3 regions of the Brevibacillus sp. M2.1A genome follow, and region 2 is predicted to be linked to each of the others. Evidence: predicted binding sites of a transcription regulator. Region 2 holds the regulator's gene; each other region holds the start of a gene.
What was found. The regulator LexA, encoded in region 2, represses DNA repair genes until DNA is damaged. The targets are predictions, from matches to a motif close to CGAACATATGTTCG.
Positions count from the first base shown of each region.

Region 1: the regulator LexA is predicted to act here: its motif matches at 2,193-2,206, upstream of HP567_RS04740 (carbohydrate kinase).
Region 3: the regulator LexA is predicted to act here: its motif matches at 4,862-4,875, upstream of uvrB (excinuclease ABC subunit UvrB).

Region 1 is NZ_JABSUY020000001.1:950,941-957,879, forward strand. It holds gene HP567_RS04720 (pirin family protein) at 1-336, opposite strand, end outside; gene HP567_RS04725 (DoxX family protein) at 391-777, opposite strand; gene HP567_RS04730 (FMN-dependent NADH-azoreductase) at 853-1,479, opposite strand; gene HP567_RS04735 (MarR family winged helix-turn-helix transcriptional regulator) at 1,614-2,060, opposite strand; gene HP567_RS04740 (carbohydrate kinase) at 2,249-3,349, shown strand; gene HP567_RS04745 (pseudouridine-5'-phosphate glycosidase) at 3,353-4,279, shown strand; gene HP567_RS04750 (VanZ family protein) at 4,357-5,268, opposite strand; gene HP567_RS04755 (heavy metal translocating P-type ATPase) at 5,516-6,939, shown strand, end outside.
Region 2 is NZ_JABSUY020000001.1:4,112,905-4,119,843, forward strand. It holds gene HP567_RS19590 (HelD family protein) at 1-2,084, opposite strand, end outside; gene crcB (fluoride efflux transporter CrcB) at 2,124-2,489, opposite strand; gene HP567_RS19600 (DUF896 domain-containing protein) at 2,586-2,783, opposite strand; gene yneA (cell division suppressor protein YneA) at 2,860-3,195, opposite strand; gene lexA (transcriptional repressor LexA) at 3,358-3,981, shown strand; gene HP567_RS19615 (DUF456 domain-containing protein) at 4,032-4,517, opposite strand; gene HP567_RS19620 (DUF4269 domain-containing protein) at 4,626-5,201, shown strand; gene HP567_RS19625 (SOS response-associated peptidase) at 5,198-5,887, opposite strand; gene HP567_RS19630 (GNAT family N-acetyltransferase) at 5,970-6,860, opposite strand.
Region 3 is NZ_JABSUY020000002.1:9,891-16,829, forward strand. It holds gene uvrA (excinuclease ABC subunit UvrA) at 1-2,791, opposite strand, end outside; gene uvrB (excinuclease ABC subunit UvrB) at 2,807-4,783, opposite strand; gene HP567_RS29310 (flagellar hook assembly protein FlgD) at 4,964-5,896, shown strand; gene HP567_RS29315 (hypothetical protein) at 5,960-6,939, opposite strand, start outside.

The sequences.
Region 1 (6,939 bases), 3.2 Mb from region 2:
TTCTGTATCCTTGCCGAGCTCTTCTGCATGGTACGCGCCTGAACCGGTTTGCATGATCTGCGCGCCGCCTGTCGACACCTCTTGAAGATTTCCGAGTGTGTCCCGATGTCCGACTGTCCCTGTGAGGACATACGACAAAATTTCAAAGCCGGAGTGAGGATGCAGCGGAATTTCAAATGTCTTCAGCGATTTTGCCCATGCCCAGTAAAAAAGCGGTCCTACCCGTTTGACAACGGAGCCTTCATGAGGGAAGCCAATTGGTTTATTCTCTACGATTTCACCGTCGCCAAAATGTCCTTTTGCTTGCTCGTTCTGTGTGTAGACGCGGATTTCCATCTGATGTTCCTCCCTTAGTACGATTGCTGGCTTACGGGGTGTGAGGAGTTGCCATTAAAACAAAATGTATGCGCCTGGACCGATCAACGCTACCCCAATAACGACTACGATTAATGTCAGGTTGTATTCGAATCCGTTTTGTGTGACCCAATATCCATTTTGACCGTGTACCTTCAGAATGGCAACCAGCATTGTGAAAGCAAGCAGAATAGCACTTGGCCAGATACCTACGCCTGTGGCAAACATGAGACCGCCAACGAGTTCAGACAATCCAGCGACAAAAGCCATTGCTACGCCAGGTTTCACTCCGATAGACTCCAGCCAGCCGCCTGTTCCTTTCAAACCATAACCGCCAAACCAGCCAAACAGCTTCTGTGCACCATGACCTGCAAACGTCAAACCAATGACCAAACGAATCAACAACAATCCAGTATCCAACACTTTTCATCTCTCCTTAATTACTTTTAATTAGTATATCTTTATTTTAAGATATTTGCCCAAAAAGGCTGGCGGGCCTTAGAAGGATTCCGCCAGTTTTACTGCTTTTTCTACACCAGCTGCAACGAGCTCAGCTGCTTTGTCTTGGAATTGGTTGTGACCTTCTACGATCACTTCGGTTACATTGCTAACGCCCCAGAAGCCGAGGATCGTGCGAACGTATTTGTTTGCCATTTCCATCTGAGCCATAGGCCCTTCGGAATAAACGCCACCGCGTGCGCTCAACAGAGCTACTTTTTTGTCGCCCATCAGACCAACTGGACCTTCAGCTGTGTACTTGAATGTTTTACCTGCTTGGGAGAGGTAATCCATGTACGAGTGCAGAACAGCAGGAACAGTGAAGTTCCACATTGGGAAAGCAAATACGATTTTGTCTGCTGCTGTAAACTGGTTCAGGTATTTGTTAACCAAGTCAGCACGTTTTTGCTCATCAGCAGACAGCTCGATGCCGTTTCCTGCTTTCCACATAGCAGTCAGCATGTCGTTACCGTAATAAGGGAGGTTTTCAGCAAACAGATCCAACTCAACGATTTCGTCGTTTGGGTGTGTTTCTTTGTATGCTTTCGTGAAAGCTTCGTACAGCTTTACACTTGTAGCCTGCTCAACTGGGCGATCGTTTGCTTTAATAAAAAGTACTTTACTCATGAAAATTTCATTCCCCTTCCGTTTAGTAAGTCGCTAACTTTTAATGTGTAAATCTTGATTTTAAGATTATTACGTATCAGATCTTTTGTCAACACTTTTTTAAAACGATTGTGGTGAAGAGAGGGGCTGCTCATCTAATAAGTAGCTTGAGCAGTGCGGCCCAATTTTTTTAGCAGTTCGATTGCTTGACGTTGTTCTTCTGGTGTGAGACCTTCCATCGCTTTCTCAATAGCGAGTTGATGAGGAGGGAAGATTTCAGACAAAAATTGATGCCCTTTTTCAGTGAGTTCCGCAAAAATGACGCGGCGGTCTGCTGAACAGGGCTTGCGAATGAGCAGTTGCTTCTTTTCGAGTTTGTCCACAACGTATGTGATGTTTCCGCTGGAGATCAATATTTTTTCGCCAATTTGCTGCAATGGTTGAGGACCTTTATGAAATAATACCTCTAGTACGCCGAATTCAGTTGGATTAAGTCCATGCTCGCGAATGTGACGATTGGAGTGAGCGGTAACCCAGTTGTATGACCTTGATAAAACGACAAAAAGATCGAGGGGATCATTTCGAAGTGGTTTGTCAGACATAATGGACCCTCCTTTACATCGAAATTTCGATATCTTTAATTTAAGATAATCCTACATGATCGTGTTCCTGTTTGTCAAATTAAGATAAAAATAAAATGAAAAACACGCCTGTACAAACAGTTGTCTTAGTGATAAACTTTTGTTTGTAAACGAGCTGTGAAAGCGTAACAAAAGAAAGGAGGATGACCGTGGAAAAAGACATGCAGATCCTTCATCATATCCGGCAAAATCCTTTTATCACGCAGCAGGAGCTGGCTGATCTGATTGGAATCTCACGTTCAGCGGTAGCTGGCTACATCGCACAGTTGACCAAACGCGGGGAAATCAAGGGACGGGCTTATGTACTTCGTGATGAAGGAATGATTGCTTGTATCGGTGGGGCCAACCTGGACCGCAAAGCACGCGGCAAGCAACAGGTGCGTCTACATTCATCCAATCCCGTAACGATTATGGAATCGTGTGGAGGGGTGGCACGGAATATCGCGGAGAACCTCGGTCGTCTTGGCTGCAATACGTCCCTCATTACGAGCGTTGGTGAGGACAAAGAAGGCGAATGGCTCTTGCAGGAGACGAAAAAGCACGGGGTGCACATCAGCCAGGTGTGGAGACTTCCTACACAGCGGACGGGAACGTATACGGCGCTTCTCGATATTGATGGCGAGATGGTTGTTTCCCTGGCGAACATGGATATTTACGATGCTCTCACACCGGAGATGTTTGCGGAGAAATGGTCGCATATTGCAGCAGCCCACGTGGTTTTCATCGATACAAACATTCCGGCGGACTGCTTGGCCTACATCATCGAACGCTGCCGGGAGGAAAACATCCTGCTCTTCGTTGACCCGGTCTCATCCATTAAAGCAAAGAAGCTCCCACAGCAATTGGACGGAGTAGAAGCGATTTTGCCGAATCGCGAAGAAGCCGAGCTGATGGCTGGCATGAAGATCACGACGATCGAAGAATGCGCCGAGGCTTGCCGCAAGATCAGGGAACGAGGCGTCAAGCACGTCATTGTGACCTTGGGCGAAGAAGGCATTTACTATCAATCCGAGGACGTTGAGGAGCATATGCTTCCATATCCAACAGAAGTAGTAGATGTAACGGGTGCGGGAGATGCGTTCGCGTCGGGACTACTGTATGGCATTGTAAACGGAGAGTCTTTCCAGAGAGCGTGCCGTCTTGGATTGGCAGCATCCGCTCTGACATTGCAAACAGAGCAGTCCGTATCTCCTCTATTAAAAGCAGAACAATTGGAAATGGCCGTAGAACAATTCGAAAAGGAGCGATAAGAGATGAAACAATATTTGACCTTTACTGAGGAAGTACGCCACGCATTGGAGAACAACCTGCCGGTAGTTGCACTGGAGACGACGATTATTTCGCACGGTATGCCATATCCGCAAAACATCGAAATGGCAAAAGAAGTAGAGCAAATCATTCGCGACAACGGTGCTGTACCAGCTACGATCGGGATCATGGACGGCAAAATCAAAATCGGTTTGTCTGACAGCGAGCTGGAGGAGTTTGCAACGAATAAAAACGTAGCAAAAGTAAGTCGCCGGGACTTCGCTTACATTTTGGCTAGCGGTAAAATCGGTGCGACTACAGTAGCCGCTACCATGATCGCAGCTGAGATGGCTGGCATCCACATGTTTGCAACTGGTGGTATCGGCGGGGTACACCGTGAAGGCGAAATCACTTGGGACGTATCTGCTGACCTGACTGAGTTGGCTCAAACAGATGTAGCTGTAGTATGCGCGGGTGCGAAATCGATCCTCGATATCGGCCGCACACTCGAATATTTGGAAACACAAGGTGTACCAGTTGTGGGTTACCGCACGGATGAATTCCCATCCTTCTTCGCTCGCGAAAGCGGATTTGGTGTAGACATGCGTATCGATACACCAGAAGAAGTCGGTAAGATGATGAACACCAAATGGGATCTGGGACTCAAAGGCGGTATGATTATCGCAAACCCAGTACCAGAATCCGATGCACTCAACCACCAGGAAATCGAGGCTGTGATTCAAAAAGCACTCGCAGAAGCAAAAGAAAACAACATTGCAGGTAAACAGGTAACGCCATTCATGCTCGATAAAGTGAAAAAGCTGACAGAAGGCAAGAGCTTGGCAACAAACATCGCGCTGGTGAAACACAATGCTGAAGTAGCTGCAAAAATCGCGGTAGCTTATCAGAAAGAAGCGAATCAAGGCAAATAAGAGAGATTGAACAACAAAATAGTCAAAGAAAAACGAGCCGCTAGAATCGCTTCTAGGGCTCGTTTCGTTTATTTTACTCACTCCCACCAATGCTGCATTCCACGGACTCCAACATCCCACAGCTTAGCGTTTCCGGAAACGATAATGGTAATTTCGTTTACCTCGTTAAAAGGCAACTCCCTTAAAGCCTCTGCCCCTTGATAGGATTGTTCGTTTAACTGAGATATTTCTTGTCCATCTACGATGATTTTGGCTTCACCCGTTGAGTCTCCGTTGTCGGGAATGCCGAAATAGAAAGAAAGCCAGACATTTTCTTTGTTCCCCAGAATATAGGTGTATGTTTTGGTTGATTCACCTTCACTGCTATACACGTTCATTTTCGGCTCTATTCGCTCACCTGCTACGGTGAAGCTTGGGAGGTTCTCCGTCATAGGTGTAGTTCCTGTCATTTCTTTCATAACCGTTAATGATTGGATAGGGCCTTCTCTTTTTTTGAGGATTTCAGAGACCACCATGACTCCAAATATAAGTACAACAATCGTTAGAGCCGAAGCAATGAGCTTTTTATAAGAAATATTTGAAGAAAATCCTACTCGATAGGCAACATAGCCAATGGCTGCACCTAATGTATTGGATATCACATCATTGATATCAAAGCTGCCAAGATACGTTAAAGCCTGAATCGTTTCTAAAACGAGAATCGCTATGACAAACAAGGATATGAACTTCCCAAATCTGACACGATACAACAGGGGAAATAATATTCCAAAAGGGATAAAAGCAGCAACGTTTCCGAAATCAACAATCCAGGAATAAGTTAGTTCCGGAAATTTAAGTGGTACTCCTTCTGGGACAAGGATAAAGGTATATCCTTCTACACTAGTTGCACCGTCGAGCCTGTTAAACGCAAAGAACATAAAAAATAAAATTAAAATCGTATAGCAGATGGTGCCAACTAAGATGACTTTCCGTGATTTCGTTTCCATCATTTCAATCTCCTTAAAGCAATTGTTTCTGAATGATTTAACTCTGAATAAATACGTAAGTGATTAGTTGTTAGTCACATCCTTCATTTCTCCCGGTATTTTCAGCACGTAACGCCCATTTAGAAAAAAAATGAAAAAAGCACTTGATATACCCTGAGGGGGTATTGTATAGTAAAGGTGTGATCAGGAAACAACGTTAGGGAAACGATACGATAAAATATACCCCGCTAGGGTATTCGGAGGGATTATAATGAGTGCCAAAACAGCAGAGGCAACAGTCGCAATTTCAGGGATGACTTGCGCAGCTTGTGCACTGCGCATCGAAAAGGGCTTGGGAAAAATGGAGGGAGTGGAGACCGCCAACGTCAATCTGGCTTTGGAAAAATCCACAGTCGTGTTCGATCCAACGAAAACGAACATCGACGACATCCGCTCCAAAATCGAATCGCTCGGCTATGGCGTCGTCACTGACAAGGTGGAGCTAAACATCTCGGGAATGACATGTGCGGCTTGCTCCACACGGATCGAAAAAGGCTTGAACAAAACAGCCGGGGTTCTGAAGGCAAACGTGAACCTGGCGATGGAAACCGCCACTGTTGAGTACGATTCCTCACAGGTAAGTGTGACGGACATTATTCAAAAGGTAGAAAAGCTAGGGTATCAGGCCACTCGCAAGGAAGAAGGAAAAGAAGAAGAAAAAGTAGATCGTCGCCAGGAAGAAATCAAACGGCAGACCCGCAAGTTCTGGATTTCCGCGATTCTTTCGCTCCCGCTGCTCTGGTCGATGGTGAGCCACTTTTCCTTCACCTCATTTATCTGGCTGCCTGAAATCTTGATGAATCCGTGGGTACAGCTGGCATTGGCAACACCCGTACAATTCATCATCGGAGCACAGTTTTACGTGGGAGCTTTCAAAGCCCTTCGCAACAAGAGTGCCAACATGGATGTGCTGGTGGCTCTCGGTACCTCGGCTGCTTATTTCTACAGTTTATGGGTCGCGATCAACTCCATCGGTGCTCATGGTGGCCACATGCTGGAGCTGTACTTTGAGACCAGTGCGGTACTGATCACGTTGATCGTTTTGGGTAAACTGTTTGAGATGAAAGCAAAGGGGCGCTCTTCGGAAGCGATCCGCAAGCTGATGGGCTTGCAAGCAAAAACAGCCGTAGTCGTACGGGATGGCGCCGAAATGACCATTCCTGTAGAAGAAGTAAGACTGGGCGACGTCGTTCACGTGAAGCCGGGCGACAAAGTACCTGTAGATGGCATCGTCATGGAAGGACAGTCCGCAGTTGATGAGTCCATGCTGACTGGTGAAAGTATTCCGGTGGATAAAGCCGCAGGCGATACCGTCATCGGCGCTACCTTGAACAAAAACGGTTTCTTGAAGGTCCAGGCAACCAAAGTAGGAAAAGAAACGGCACTGGCGCAAATCATTAAAGTAGTGGAAGAAGCACAAGGAACAAAAGCACCGATTCAGCGTGTAGCTGACAGCATCTCCGGGATTTTTGTCCCAATCGTAGTAGGGATTGCTATTCTTACTTTCTTGATCTGGTACTTCTTCGTTATACCTGGCAACTTCGGTGAGGCTTTGGAAAAAGCAATTGCCGTACTCGTAATCGCTTGCCCATGCGCCCTCGGTTTGGCAACACCGACCTCGATCATGGCGGGCTC
Region 2 (6,939 bases):
ATAATGACCACATCGAACTGCAAGCCTTTTGTTAAAAAAGCAGGCATGACGGTTACGCCACCGGGAAATTGGTTATCCTTGCTGCCTAACAGAGTCAGATCAGCTATTTTGTCTTGCAAGCCTTTATGGGCTTTTTTACTCGCTTGTATGGTTTTCGCTACAATGGCAATCGTTTTGAAGCCTTCCGACTGGTAGGCAGCCACACGTGAAGAGATGTCCTCCCATAGTTGCGCTCGTGAACGAGCCTTGACCATGATTGGTTTTTCACCATGTCGCAAAACCGGTTTTGCCAATACCGTCTCGGGCAATTCAATTTGCCGCAACACTTCATTGGCGCAGCGCATGATCTCAATTGTCGAACGATAACTTTGCGACAACGTATAATAGGAAGGAAACAGCTGGGCAAAAATCCCCTTCGTCAACTCTTCCCAGGCATGAATCCCCCGGTAGCTATGGATGCCTTGCGCAATATCTCCCACGATTGTGAGCGAGTTTCGCTTGGTTGCCAATGCAATGACGGCTATTTCTAACGCACTCAAGTCTTGTGCTTCATCCACGACCGTATGATCAAAATGCTCCGCTTTATTCATTCCTTCAACAATATGCTGCAAGTATAGCAGTGGAGCGATATCTTCCGGCTCCAATCTCTCCTCTGCAAACAGCGCAGCACTTGACTGCGTCACATCACGCACCACTTCGTCTGAAATATCAGCAGGTACGAGCTTGCGCAGCAATTCCTCGTCAGCAATCAATTCGCGATAAGCTGCGAAAATTTCCAGTCTTGGAAATGAAGTCAGGTACGTATCCAGGATTTGCTCCAGCATTTTCTCGAATTTGTACAAGCCTTCTTTGTCCAAATCGACTTTTCGTTCTCGCAAATGGGCAAATAATTGCTTGTTCATTTCTTGTTTCAAATGCTTACGAAGAGCTTCTACCCGTCGATGATACGGCATATTGGCGAATTGCTCCAGGAAGCATTGGCGAATAAAATCACCCGGAATGGAAAAGACTTGTTTCGTTTTATTGTATAAAAAGCTGAGTTTCTTAAAAGGAATTCTCGTTTCGACGATATGCCGGATATATTGCTCCAGCGCCTCCCGACAAGCGAGCGATCCTTTGAAGCGAAGCCTGTTTCGCGTCATTTCTTGCTGGCGCTCATCCTGCCCCTCTTCAAAGAACAATTGCAGAGGCTTATCCGGACTCACGATTCTCCATCCTTTTGGCAGCAGAGGTTTCACGAGACGCGCTGCCCAATCCACAAAGGTAGACTGCTGAACGTCATCGACTCCCAACTCAGGCAAAACCTCGGATATATAGGTAAGAAACATCCGGTTTGGTGCGAACACCATGAATTTTTTGGACATCATGGAATCCTGATAGTTATATATCAAATAGGAGAGTCGGTGCAGCGCAATGGTCGTTTTTCCGCTCCCCGCTACTCCTTGCACAACGATGGGCCGTTCTTTTTCCGCCCGGATAATATCATTTTGCTCGGATTGAATCGTAGCGACGATGTCTTTTAGCCTGCTATCGTTCGCCTGATTCAGATTGGCTGCCAAAAATTCATCAATGAAGCCCTCTTGCAAAAACTCGTCAGGATGCCCCATTTCGCGGTTAATCGTTTCTTTTACCGCTCCATCATAGATGCCGACGATCTTACCGTCTTCAATCGCAAAATTACGCTTTAAGCGAACTTCACCTCGCACGATCTCTCGTCCCATTCGATAAAACGCGTCTTTGCTCTCACCGGAATAATAAAGACTGGCGATAGGCGCACGCCAATCCACGACGACAGAATCAAACGTATCGCTGCGTACAATTCCCCGTTTTCCTATGTAGACCTGATCCAGCTCGTAGATCTCATCTTTCAAGAAGTCCACTCTGCCGAAATAAGGCTTCTCTCGCCCCTGATCTTCCAGGTAACGCAAATCCTTTGCCTTTTTATAGTTAACGACCTGTTTCACATAGTCATCTGTCGCCTCGCGAATATCATTGCGAAGCTGCTCCATTTCTTCGTCAATCGCCGAAATTGTTTCATCCAGCTTTTTTTGTTCCCATTCATAATCACGATGCTGTGTACTCACCTTCATTCCCCCTCACATGTATCGTGTCCATTGAACGTATCAGGACCATTGCCTACCCAGCCATATTCCAACCGCACAAGAAAGTAGCCCGACTCCCAAACTGAGAAGAGCGTACAAAGTGCCACGCAACAGGTGGCCTTCTCCCCAAAAAGTGACCACTTCCAAGGAAAAGCTAGAGAAAGTCGTAAATCCTCCCATGACCCCCGTTGCAAATAAGAGATAGAGTGTTGGAGATAATATGCCACGTTCTTTCCCCAGCACGAACAAGATGCCGATGATCAACGATCCACAAACATTGGCGATCCAGGTTCCCCATGGCCATCCCGGCTGATTCGCAAGCAAAGACAATAGGTAGCGCAAAAGAGAGCCAACTGCTCCTCCAACCGCTACAGCTATCCACGCCATCGCTTTCCCTCCCTGGCAATCAAAGCGTTATGTATGTCACAGAAAAAGACACCCTAGCGTCAAGCGAGGATGTCTGTCGTATCAGTAATTGTTATCTTACTGTTTTGGCTTATTTTCTTCAAGGTCTTCCACATAACGGATGGAATCCAAATTAGCTCTCAATGAAAGCTTAACGGCGTCAATGTACTTTTGGCGCAATGCTTTTTGTTCGAGCTTTTCTTCTTCAGTCAAACCTTCTTCGCGAGATTTTTTGACCAATTCATTAATGCGTTTAATTTCTGCGTCAGATACCACTGCTGGTTCCTCCCACTCTGTAGTAGTGCCGCTTCATTATACCACATTCGAATGATCCCGCAAGACAGCCGAACACTTACGGCATATCAGGCATGATCAGAGTCTGACCCGGGTAAATCCTGTTGCTATCCAAACCGTTCGCTTCCTTGATTTCTATGATATAGTCACGAACATCTGTATGCTGATCTGAGTAGCGAACGGCTAACAACCATAGGCTATCTCCGGATTGTACGGTTACCTCAATGCCTTGTGGCTCCTCCATTGGCGAAGAAGCAAACACTAGTTCGGTCAACAAGTAAAAAAAGAGAATAAATGTAATAAGAAACAAGAGAGCTTGACCTCTCGTGATACCAAAACGAACACGACGTTCTTCTTTTTTCTCGAAACGATTACGTACTGTCGATGAATTCATGATAATGGCCCCCTTACAAACATACGTTCTGTCCTTTTGTAAACTCATAATAAATGAGAACGTATGTTCATGTCAACAATGAATCGAACTTATGTTTGTCGAACGCAAGCTCCCATGGTATAATATAGGAAAATATGTTCGAGAAATCAGGGGTGTCTTTCTATGTCAAAATTATCGAGTAGACAACAAGCCATCATCGAGTTCATACGAAAGGAAGTTCGTGATAAAGGATATCCGCCTTCTGTACGTGAAATTGGAGAGGCTGTCGGACTCGCTTCCAGCTCAACGGTACATGGTCATTTGGCACGTTTAGAGAAAAAAGGCCTCATTCGTCGAGACCCTACCAAACCTCGCGCCATCGAATTGCTATCAGATGAAGATCGTTTTCAAGACAATTTCGAAGACTCTGTCGTCCGTGTGCCCGTAATCGGAAAAGTAACTGCTGGACAACCGATTACAGCCATTGAGGATGTGGAAGAATACTTCCCGCTTCCAGACAATATCGTGACTTCAGACAAGGTCTACATGCTGCGTGTCTCCGGGAACAGTATGATTGATGCCGGAATTCTCGACGGAGATTACGTCATTGTTCGCCAACAACACGTAGCGAACAATGGTGACATTGTCGTAGCCATGACAGAAGAAGACGAAGCGACCGTCAAAAGATTTTTCAAAGAAAAGAACCACTTCCGACTCCAACCGGAGAATGCCACAATGGAACCGATCATTCTGGAGCATGTCACCATTCTCGGTAAAGTCATCGGTGTCTATCGCCTCATTCACTAGTTTCCACGTAAAAAAGGACAGCCTCGGCTGTCCTTTTCGTTTTCTATATGTTATCTGGCGATAAAAAACCAGATGATCATCGTAACTTGCAAGATGACTTTTACGACCGCACTGCCCAAAAATCCGATCAGTGAACCTACCCCTGCTTTCACTGCTCGCTCCATCGATTGCTTCTGCACCATTAACTCTACGAGAACGACGAATACAAACGGCAAGATCAGCATACCAAACGGTGGAAACACGAAAATCCCGAGGATAATTCCGACCGCAGCGGCAATGGACGACCATTTTGACCCCCCATACTTTTTCACGAAGTACATGTTCGTCAGCAAGTCAGCACCGTAAAGTAGAATGCTTAGAACGACCATTCCCCACCAAAAGGATGCCGGCAATCCCGCTCCCGGATCTGCAATAAAAAAGTGATAGAGTAAAAAGCCCGCCCACAGCAAGATCGTATCAGGTAAAACGGGTAAGAAAATTCCTGCGATGCTAAGCAAGAACAATAACACAACTACGACCCACAAAAATATTTCCATCCACTACACTCCCTTCATTTAGGTATACGAGTGATTACCGATTTCGTTGCGTACTTATTCACTTTTGTCTAAACTATTTTAAAAGAAACTAGACATGGAGGTTGTCCCATGAGAAATTGGCATGATCTCTCTTACCTGGGCAGAGGAACATCGCGCCAAAAAGCGGCGTTGGAAGCAATTCAACAGACGCACATCATGGAAGTACTATCCGATTACCGTCCAGTGCTTGCCGGAACCATCCCATTGAACATTGACGTTGTAGGAAGTGATCTGGATATTATTTGCGAGAGTCATGATTTGCATCAGTTTGAGCAGGTTGTTCGTAAAGCGTTTGGCTGTTTGCCTGGATTTGAAGTGACTCAACTAGATATAAAAAGTATTCCCACGTGCGTTATCTCTTTTTTCACAGCTGACTTTTGGTTTGAATTGTTTGCTCAACCGTTAGCTGTCGAAAAGCAAAATGCCTATCGTCATATGGACATCGAAGCACGATTGCTAGAAATAGGGGGCATGGATGCATACCAACACATCAGAGCTCTGAAGCAAAGCGGCATCAAAACCGAGCCTGCATTTGCTCGATACTTTCATATTCCAGGTAGTGATCCATATGAGGCCTTGTTGCAATTGGAATCGTTAACCGAACAGGAATTACGTGAAAGAGTTCATCTCCTACGAAAGGATTAATCTTCAAGCAAAGAGCCGACCTCTACTTCTTCAATACAGGAAGGATCATCATTTTTGGGGCTGCCCACTTTGGTAGATACCGGATACACCATCATCTCGCTGGAATCATAGGGGGTAAACAGTGACTGGAGCTGCAACCGATCATACTTCTCCCGATCAAGCCATAAGTCCTCGCCATCTTTCTTTAAGATGACAGGCATTCGCTCATAAATATTCTCCATGAGCTCATTCGCCTTTGTCGTAACAATCGTACAGGTATGTACTTTTTCTCCCTCTTGATTCGTCCACGTATCAAACAGGCCAGCAAAAGCGAATGGTTCCCCGGTTTTCAACATGATCCGCATCGGTTGTTTCCCTGAAATGGTGTTCATCCACTCATAAAAGCTGTCGGCAGGAAGGATGCATCGCTTTCGGGCGAAAAGCTGTTTGAATGCTGGCTTTTCATTTAATGTCTCGCAACGCGCATTGATCATTTTGTAGCTGCTCTTCTCATCGGCAGACCACGACGGTACTAGCCCCCATCTCAACTGACCCATACGCCGTTCGCCGCGATCTGCAATAATCGCTGGAATGAACTGACCCGGTGCAATATTGTACCGTGGCTTTGCATCAAATGGAATGACTTCGATTTGGAACCGTTCCTTCCATTTTTCCAAGTTCGTTACGAGAGTAAAACGACCGCACATGCTTTTCCCTCACATCCTTCCCTGGATGCCTGCTTTTCTCTTCTATTTTTACTGTTTCACCTGACGCGTCATTTCAAACCTTCTATGCGTGTGAAGTAAGCGGAAAACGAAAATGTTCTGCCTCTATTTTTAACGAGGGTCGAACAAATAAGACATCATCGGTCGTTGTCATCCATGCAGATTGGATCTTTTTATTCTCACTATCCGGCATGAAGTGAAATTGAATGTTTGAAGTCTCAGCCGTTACCAAATGAGAGATGACCGCTTCTATATCAACTGGTTCTTTGCTTACAAGATCAAATACACGCAGTTGGTCGTCTTCTCGTTCAAATAAGACAATCACATCCTCCTCTTCGAGATAATAGATCGCATCCCGAAAAACAAGCAAAAAGTAAAACATCAACAGATGCTCGCTATCCTTCACGCCTAGTCTCGATGAAACGGGGATTCTTTTAGCAGCAAATTCCTTCATAATATTAAAATCAGCCTCATTATCGACATCCAGCTTACGCAAGACCGATTTTTGTCCCACTTGCTTTTTCAGATCGGACGCCAATAAACGAAAACTACTTTCCAGTGCTCTCTCAAACCCGAACTTCGGATAAAAATCGAGCACGGTATCATTGGCATATAAATATATAAAATCGTATTCCTTCTCACGTGTTTCAAGAATATGATTCATCAATTTCGCTGCCAAGCCTTGGTTGCGATAGGCAGGATGCGTCATGACCGTTCCGATCTGAAGTGCCTTATACTCTTTCCCATTGCATGTCACGAGCATCTTACTGGCAGAAGCGTTCGCAATAACCTGTTCCCCATCCAAATAGGAATAGCAAACATAGTTGGCGTTCCAAAAACCCTTGTTATCCCATTCTTTAAAATCGAGCTGAAAGATCTGCTTGGCAAGGTCATTAAAGCTTTCCTTGTATGTTTCGATATGCTTGTAGTCGCTAATCAATCGATATTCACCCATGTAAAAACCTCCCATTCCATTGTTTGTGCTGTTTGTCATCATTCATTCCTCTTCAGCAATCCCTTCTTTCCAAATAAAA
Region 3 (6,939 bases), on a different contig from region 2:
CCGTATAAGATCCTTCCATTTTTGCCACTTCTTCCGGTGTTCCCGTACCGACAATTTCTCCGCCACGGGTACCACCCTCAGGCCCCAAATCTACGATGTAATCAACCGTTTTGATGACATCCAGATTATGCTCGATGACCAGCACTGTATCGCCGTTATCCACCAATCGTTGCAGTACTTTTAGCAAACGATCGATATCGTCTGTATGCAGACCGGTTGTCGGTTCATCCAAGATGTACAGGGTACGTCCTGTGCTGCGTCGATATAGCTCAGAGGCTAGCTTGACGCGTTGTGCTTCCCCGCCAGAGAGCGTGGTAGCAGGCTGCCCAAGCTTCATATATCCCAGCCCCACGTCTACGATGGTCTGCAGCTTGCGCTCGATCTTCGGCAGATTGCGGAAAAATTCTACCCCATCCTCGATCGTCATTTCCAAAACATCCGCAATGCTCTTGCCTTTGTACTTCACATCAAGCGTCTCGCGGTTGTAACGCTTGCCGTGGCAAACTTCGCAAGGCACATACACATCCGGCAAAAAGTGCATCTCGATTTTAATAATCCCGTCACCGCTGCATGCTTCACAACGGCCGCCCTTGACGTTAAAGCTGAAGCGACCTTTTTTATAGCCGCGAACTTTGGCTTCATTAGTGGAAGCAAACAGGTCGCGAATATCGTCAAAGACACCTGTATATGTCGCCGGATTGGAACGTGGTGTACGTCCAATTGGAGATTGGTCGATGTCGATCACCTTATCCAGATGCTCCAGTCCCAGGATGCGGCGATGCTCCCCAGGCTTCACCTTTGCCTTATTCAAATCGCGAGCCAATGTCTTTTGCAAAATTTCATTGATCAGCGTACTTTTTCCTGAGCCAGATACACCTGTTACGGCAACAAAAACGCCTAGAGGAAGCTTCGCAGTGACGTTTTTCAGGTTGTTTTCCTTCGCGCCCTCAATCTTGATCCATTTGTCCGAAGGCTTGCGACGCTCCATCGGAACAGGGATGAATTTGCGCCCGCTTAAATAGGCACCCGTCAAAGAGTTAGGGTCCTTCATGACTTCTTCCGGAGTTCCTGCCGCTACGATCTGACCGCCATGTATGCCAGCTCCTGGTCCAATATCAATAATATAATCGCAGGCCATCATCGTATCCTCGTCATGCTCGACGACGATCAATGTATTCCCCAGCTTGGTCATATGCTCCAGTGTCTTGATCAGACGCGCGTTATCCCTCTGATGCAGTCCGATACTCGGCTCATCTAAAATGTAGAGAACGCCCATCAGACTAGAACCGATCTGCGTAGCCAGTCGAATCCGTTGCGCTTCTCCCCCTGACAGTGTTCCCGCCGCACGGCTCAGCGTCAAGTAATCCAGTCCGACATCAATCAAGAAGTTCAGTCGTGCCTTGATTTCTTTTACGATCAGGTTCGCGATCTTTGTTTCCCGCTCTGTCAGTTCCAGTCCATCGACAAATTGATGCGCATCGAGAATCGACAGCGTAGTCAGCTCGGAAATACTGCGCTCCCCTACCTTTACCGCCAAGCTCTCCTGACGCAAACGTTGACCTTTGCAGACAGGGCACGCCTTCTGGCTCATGAAGCCTTCGATTTGCTCGCGGATGTAATCCGAGCTGGTCTCCAGATGACGTCGTTGCAGGTTGATGACGACACCCTCGAACGGTACGACCGCCTCGCGCACTTGCCCAAACTCGTTCTCATAGCGGAAGTGAATTTTTTCGCCTTCACTACCGTACATCAAGATTTGTCGGTGCGCTGCCGTAAGCTCTTCATAAGGTACATCCATCCGAATGTTAAAGTGGCGGCAAGCTGATTCCAATAATTGTTGATAGTAAGTCGAAGTCTTCGGCTCCCATGCGCCAATCGCCCCGTCATTGAGCGTCTTCGTCGCATCAGGAACGACCATATCCGGGTCTACCTCCAGTTTGACACCCAATCCGTCGCACTCCGAGCAGGCACCAAACGGGCTGTTGAAGGAGAAAATCCGCGGCTCCAGCTCTCCGATGGAGAATCCGCACACCGGGCAAGCATGTTTTTCACTGAACAGCAGCTCTTCTTGCTCCATCACATCGACGATGACCTTGCCATCTGCTAAGCGAAGTGCCGTTTCCAAGGAGTCTGCCAGACGCGCCTGCACATCCGGCTTCACAACGATCCGGTCAACGACAACCTCAATGTTATGCTTCTTGTTCTTTTCCAGCTTGATATCTTCGGACAAATCGGTAATTTCACCATTGACCCGCACGCGGACAAAGCCTTGCTTGCGGATGTCCTCCAACAGCTTGACGTGCTCTCCCTTGCGACCTTGCACCATGGGAGCTAGAATCTGCATTTTCGTGCGCTCAGGATACTCCATCAGTCGATCGACCATTTGTTCGATGGTCTGGGATTGGATCTCGATACCATGCTCCGGGCAAACCGCTCTACCTACACGCGCATACAAAAGGCGCAAATAGTCGTAGATTTCCGTAACCGTCCCTACCGTGGAACGAGGGTTGCGGCTCGTCGTTTTCTGGTCAATCGAGATCGCAGGGGAAAGTCCCTCAATCGAGTCCACGTCCGGCTTGTCCATCTGCCCAAGAAATTGACGGGCGTATGCAGACAGAGACTCGACATAGCGTCGTTGCCCCTCTGCGTAAATTGTGTCAAAAGCAAGCGATGACTTACCCGAGCCAGACAAACCCGTCAGAACGACGAATTTGTCCCTCGGAATGACTACATCAACATTTTTTAAATTGTGGGCACGTGCACCCTTTACGACAATATGTTCTAATGGCATGAAAAAAACCTCTCCTTAGAGTTCCGCCTTCAGCTCGAGAATCAAATCACGCAATTCGGCCGCACGCTCGAACATGAGGTTGCGTGCCGCTTCCTTCATTTCTTCTTCCATACGCTCTATGACAGCTACGCGATCCTTCTTCGGCATTTTTTTGAAGTCTGCATGTGGCAAATAATCCGCTTTTTCCTCCGCTACCTTGGTCGCCTCGATCACGTCGCGGACGGACTTTTTCACGGTTTGCGGCGTGATGCCGTGCTCTTCATTGTACGCCATCTGAATGGAACGACGACGTTCTGTCTCTCGAATCGCAGAAGCCATCGAATCTGTCATTTTGTCCGCGTACATGATAACGCGTCCCTCTGCGTTCCGCGCAGCCCGACCGATCGTCTGAATCAGCGAGCGCTCATTGCGCAGGAACCCTTCCTTGTCTGCATCCAAAATCGCCACAAGCGATACCTCCGGCAGGTCTAGACCTTCCCGCAAGAGGTTGATCCCGACAAGCACGTCAAACTCGCCCAAACGCAACGAACGTAAAATCTGCATCCGCTCAATCGTTTTAATATCCGAGTGAAGATAGCGGACCTTGATTCCGATTTCTTTCAGATAGTCCGTCAAATCCTCAGACATTTTCTTCGTCAGAGTCGTGACGAGAACTCGCTCATTTTTTGCAATCGTAGCCTGAATCTCGCCAATCAAATCGTCAATCTGTCCTTTGATCGGACGTACCGTAACTGTTGGGTCAATCAAGCCTGTCGGACGAATCACCTGCTGCACCATTTCCGGGCTGTGCTCCAGCTCATAAGGACCAGGCGTAGCTGAAATGTAAATCGCTTGTTTCAGCTTTCCTTCAAACTCTTCGAACTTGAGTGGGCGGTTATCGCGTGCAGAAGGCAGACGGAATCCGTGATCGACGAGTACATCCTTTCGTGCGCGGTCACCGTTATACATCCCCCGAACCTGCGGCAAGGTCATATGCGACTCATCCATCATGACGATAAAATCTTCTGGGAAGTAATCCAGCAAGGTATACGGAGCATGCCCGGCAGGAAGTCCCGTCAGATGACGTGAGTAGTTTTCAATACCGGAGCAAAAGCCCATCTCCATCATCATCTCAATATCGTACCGTGTGCGTTGCTCCAGTCGCTGTGCTTCCAGAAGCTTGCCCGCATCACGGAATTCTTTCAGTCTTTCTTCCAGTTCGGCCTCGATGCTTTGGATAGCCAGCTTCATTTTCTCCTCGCGCGTCACGTAGTGAGAGGCAGGGAAAATGGCAATGTGATCACGCTGTCCCAAAATCTCCCCGGTCAGTACGTCAATCGAAGTAATCCGCTCAATTTCATCTCCGAAAAACTCTACGCGAATCGCCTGCTCACTCTGTGAAGCAGGAAAAATCTCCACCACGTCACCCCGCACGCGGAACGTACCACGTGTAAAGTTGATATCGTTGCGTGTGTACTGGATATCGACCAGCCGATGCAAAATCTCGTCCCGTCCTTTTTCCATGCCAACACGCAAAGACAAGAGCAGTTCGCGATACTCTTCCGGCGAACCCAATCCGTAAATGCAGGAGACGGAGGCAACGATGATCACGTCTCGGCGTTCAAACAGCGCACTGGTAGCCGAGTGACGGAGCTTGTCGATCTCCTCGTTGATGCTCGAGTCTTTTTCAATAAACGTATCCGATTGGGGAATGTATGCTTCGGGTTGATAGTAATCGTAGTAGCTGACGAAGTATTCCACCGCGTTGTTCGGGAAAAACTCCTTAAACTCTGCACACAGCTGAGCGGCCAGAGTTTTGTTGTGAGCCATCACGAGTGTCGGCCTGTTCACCTGAGCAATTACCTGGGCAGCCGTATAAGTCTTTCCCGTTCCCGTCGCACCCAGCAATGTCTGGTGTCGCTTGCCAGCCTTTAACCCTGCCACCAGCTCGGCAATGGCAGTCGGCTGGTCACCGGACGGTTGAAACTCCGATACCAATTCAAAACGCTCCATTCCCTCGTTCATCTCCTCATAGCATGACTGTTTCTACTTCCATTATAACACAATTCCGGCTAGTTTAAGCCCAAAATTCGAACAAACGTTTGTCTTCATCTTTCCACCAATTTTTCCGATATAAGATGAAGGAAGCACAAACATACGCAGATACACTCGCCACCTTCAGGGAGGATTGACATGTCAGATACCGGAACAACCGTCAAAAATAACCCTTATATACAACCGCATATGAGCTATAAAGGCAAAAAAGAATTCTCCACAGAGCTCGACCAAAATGCCTTTATGAAGCTCATGCTGGAGCAGTTAAAGCATCAAGACCCTATGTCCCCCATGGACAACTCTCAGTTCATCCAACAAACAAGTATGCTGACCATGGTAGAAAAAATCACAAAAATGACCACGCTGATGGAGCAATCGAACAACAGCATGGTCACTTTGGAAAAGTATGAAAAGCTGGTAGGTCGTACTGCCTCGTATTCCCTTACTACAAAAGACGAGATGACGGGAGAAACCAAGACGGAGAAGAAAGAAGGCGTACTTGATGCCGTCTACATGGATCAAGGCAAAATCTACTTCCGTATTGCAGGCGAATCGACGCCGATTCCGCTGGCAGACGTCTCCGGATTGGAATCGCAAGGTCTGGCCGGCAATACGCTCGACAACAGCGTGAAGTACATGGAAATGATCGGTCGTGAGATTTCCTATAAAGTAACAAAGGAAGTCGACCGGGATGGCAATCCAGATACCAAAAACGACATTTCCAAAGTTGATGAAATCTTGAATGGCGTCATCACTGGTTTTACCACCAAAAACGGTACCGCACAATTCCAACTGGATAATGGATCAACCGTAAAAGCCGAAGAAATCGTAGGCATGACGGTGAAACCTGAAAACAGAACAATGGGCAACTCCCTTGCCTACGCGCAAATGATCGGCTACAACATCACGTACAACCAGTCTCAAACGAATCCGGATGGCACCACTAGCACTACTCCTCTTACCGGAGTAGTTAAGGCTGTCAGCATGAAAAACGGAGTCGTCGAATTCGTCCTCCAGGATGATAAGAAAGTTGCTCTCAATCAAATCACAGGATTCGAAGCAACTGCCTAGAACCTATACAAAAAGCCGCACATCTTCGAAATCGGAGAAGGCGGCTTTTTCTTTTACAAATACCTATTCGTTTACGATCACTTTTCCGGTTATCGCATCCACATAAAACGTATCATCTACTTTAAATTCTCCCCCGCAGAAGCAATGCGAGCGAGTTTGGCGAAACGAAAGGTCATAGCCGAGCTTCCATGTAATCGTGCCTTTCTTATAATCTGGCTGGTGGATATAGGTCAGCTCAAGTGGATAGGTTTGCAGTAATCGGGTCATGGCCACTTGTTCTTTAAGGGCTTGGGAACGGGCCGGGTATTTGACACTGGCCGGTTTGTTTATGCTCACCTGCTCCCATGTACCCGTCCATGAATCGATCTGAATCGTATACATCCCGTTCTCCACACTTTGATTGACCCCATAAACTGGAATGCCGTTTACAAGGGGATCAGCTATGATCGAGGTGTACCTTTCATCTCCATCCTCCGTTATTTGGATCTGATTGCTTCCAGACGGAGCCAGTCTTTTCAAAAGCTTATCCGCTTCCATCCGATCCCGCTTCTTATCCGTTTTCACATTAGACCATTGTGGATTGTTCACCTTTGTGGAAAATTCAAGCAGTTCACCAGTCTTTGCATCTGTCACGAGTAGATGATGCTGCTCGCCGTTATTGCTTCCCTCAGGAAAGGTAGCCATTCGAGATATCTTGTCAGCATCGGGAACCCCTTCACCAAAATTTCCCCATATGAAATAACGAAGGGCTGGACCATCATCGTAACTCGCCTCGTAGATGGACAGCGGCAGCTTTTCTGTTTCGATTCTAAACAACATGCGTAACAAATCACGCGCTTGCGTCTCTGTTTGCGCTACCCACCTCTCACCTGTTCCGGTCACATTGATGATCTGAGAGGGGTTGGTTGTCGCTCGGGAATTCGTTGTGACCAATCGTTTGCCACTAAAGGCATCCAATGCACTACCTGTATGTTGTTGCGTGATAATTCCATTTTTCAGGACATAAGCGAGCTTTGCTTCTACCTGATCGCTTTGATTATGAA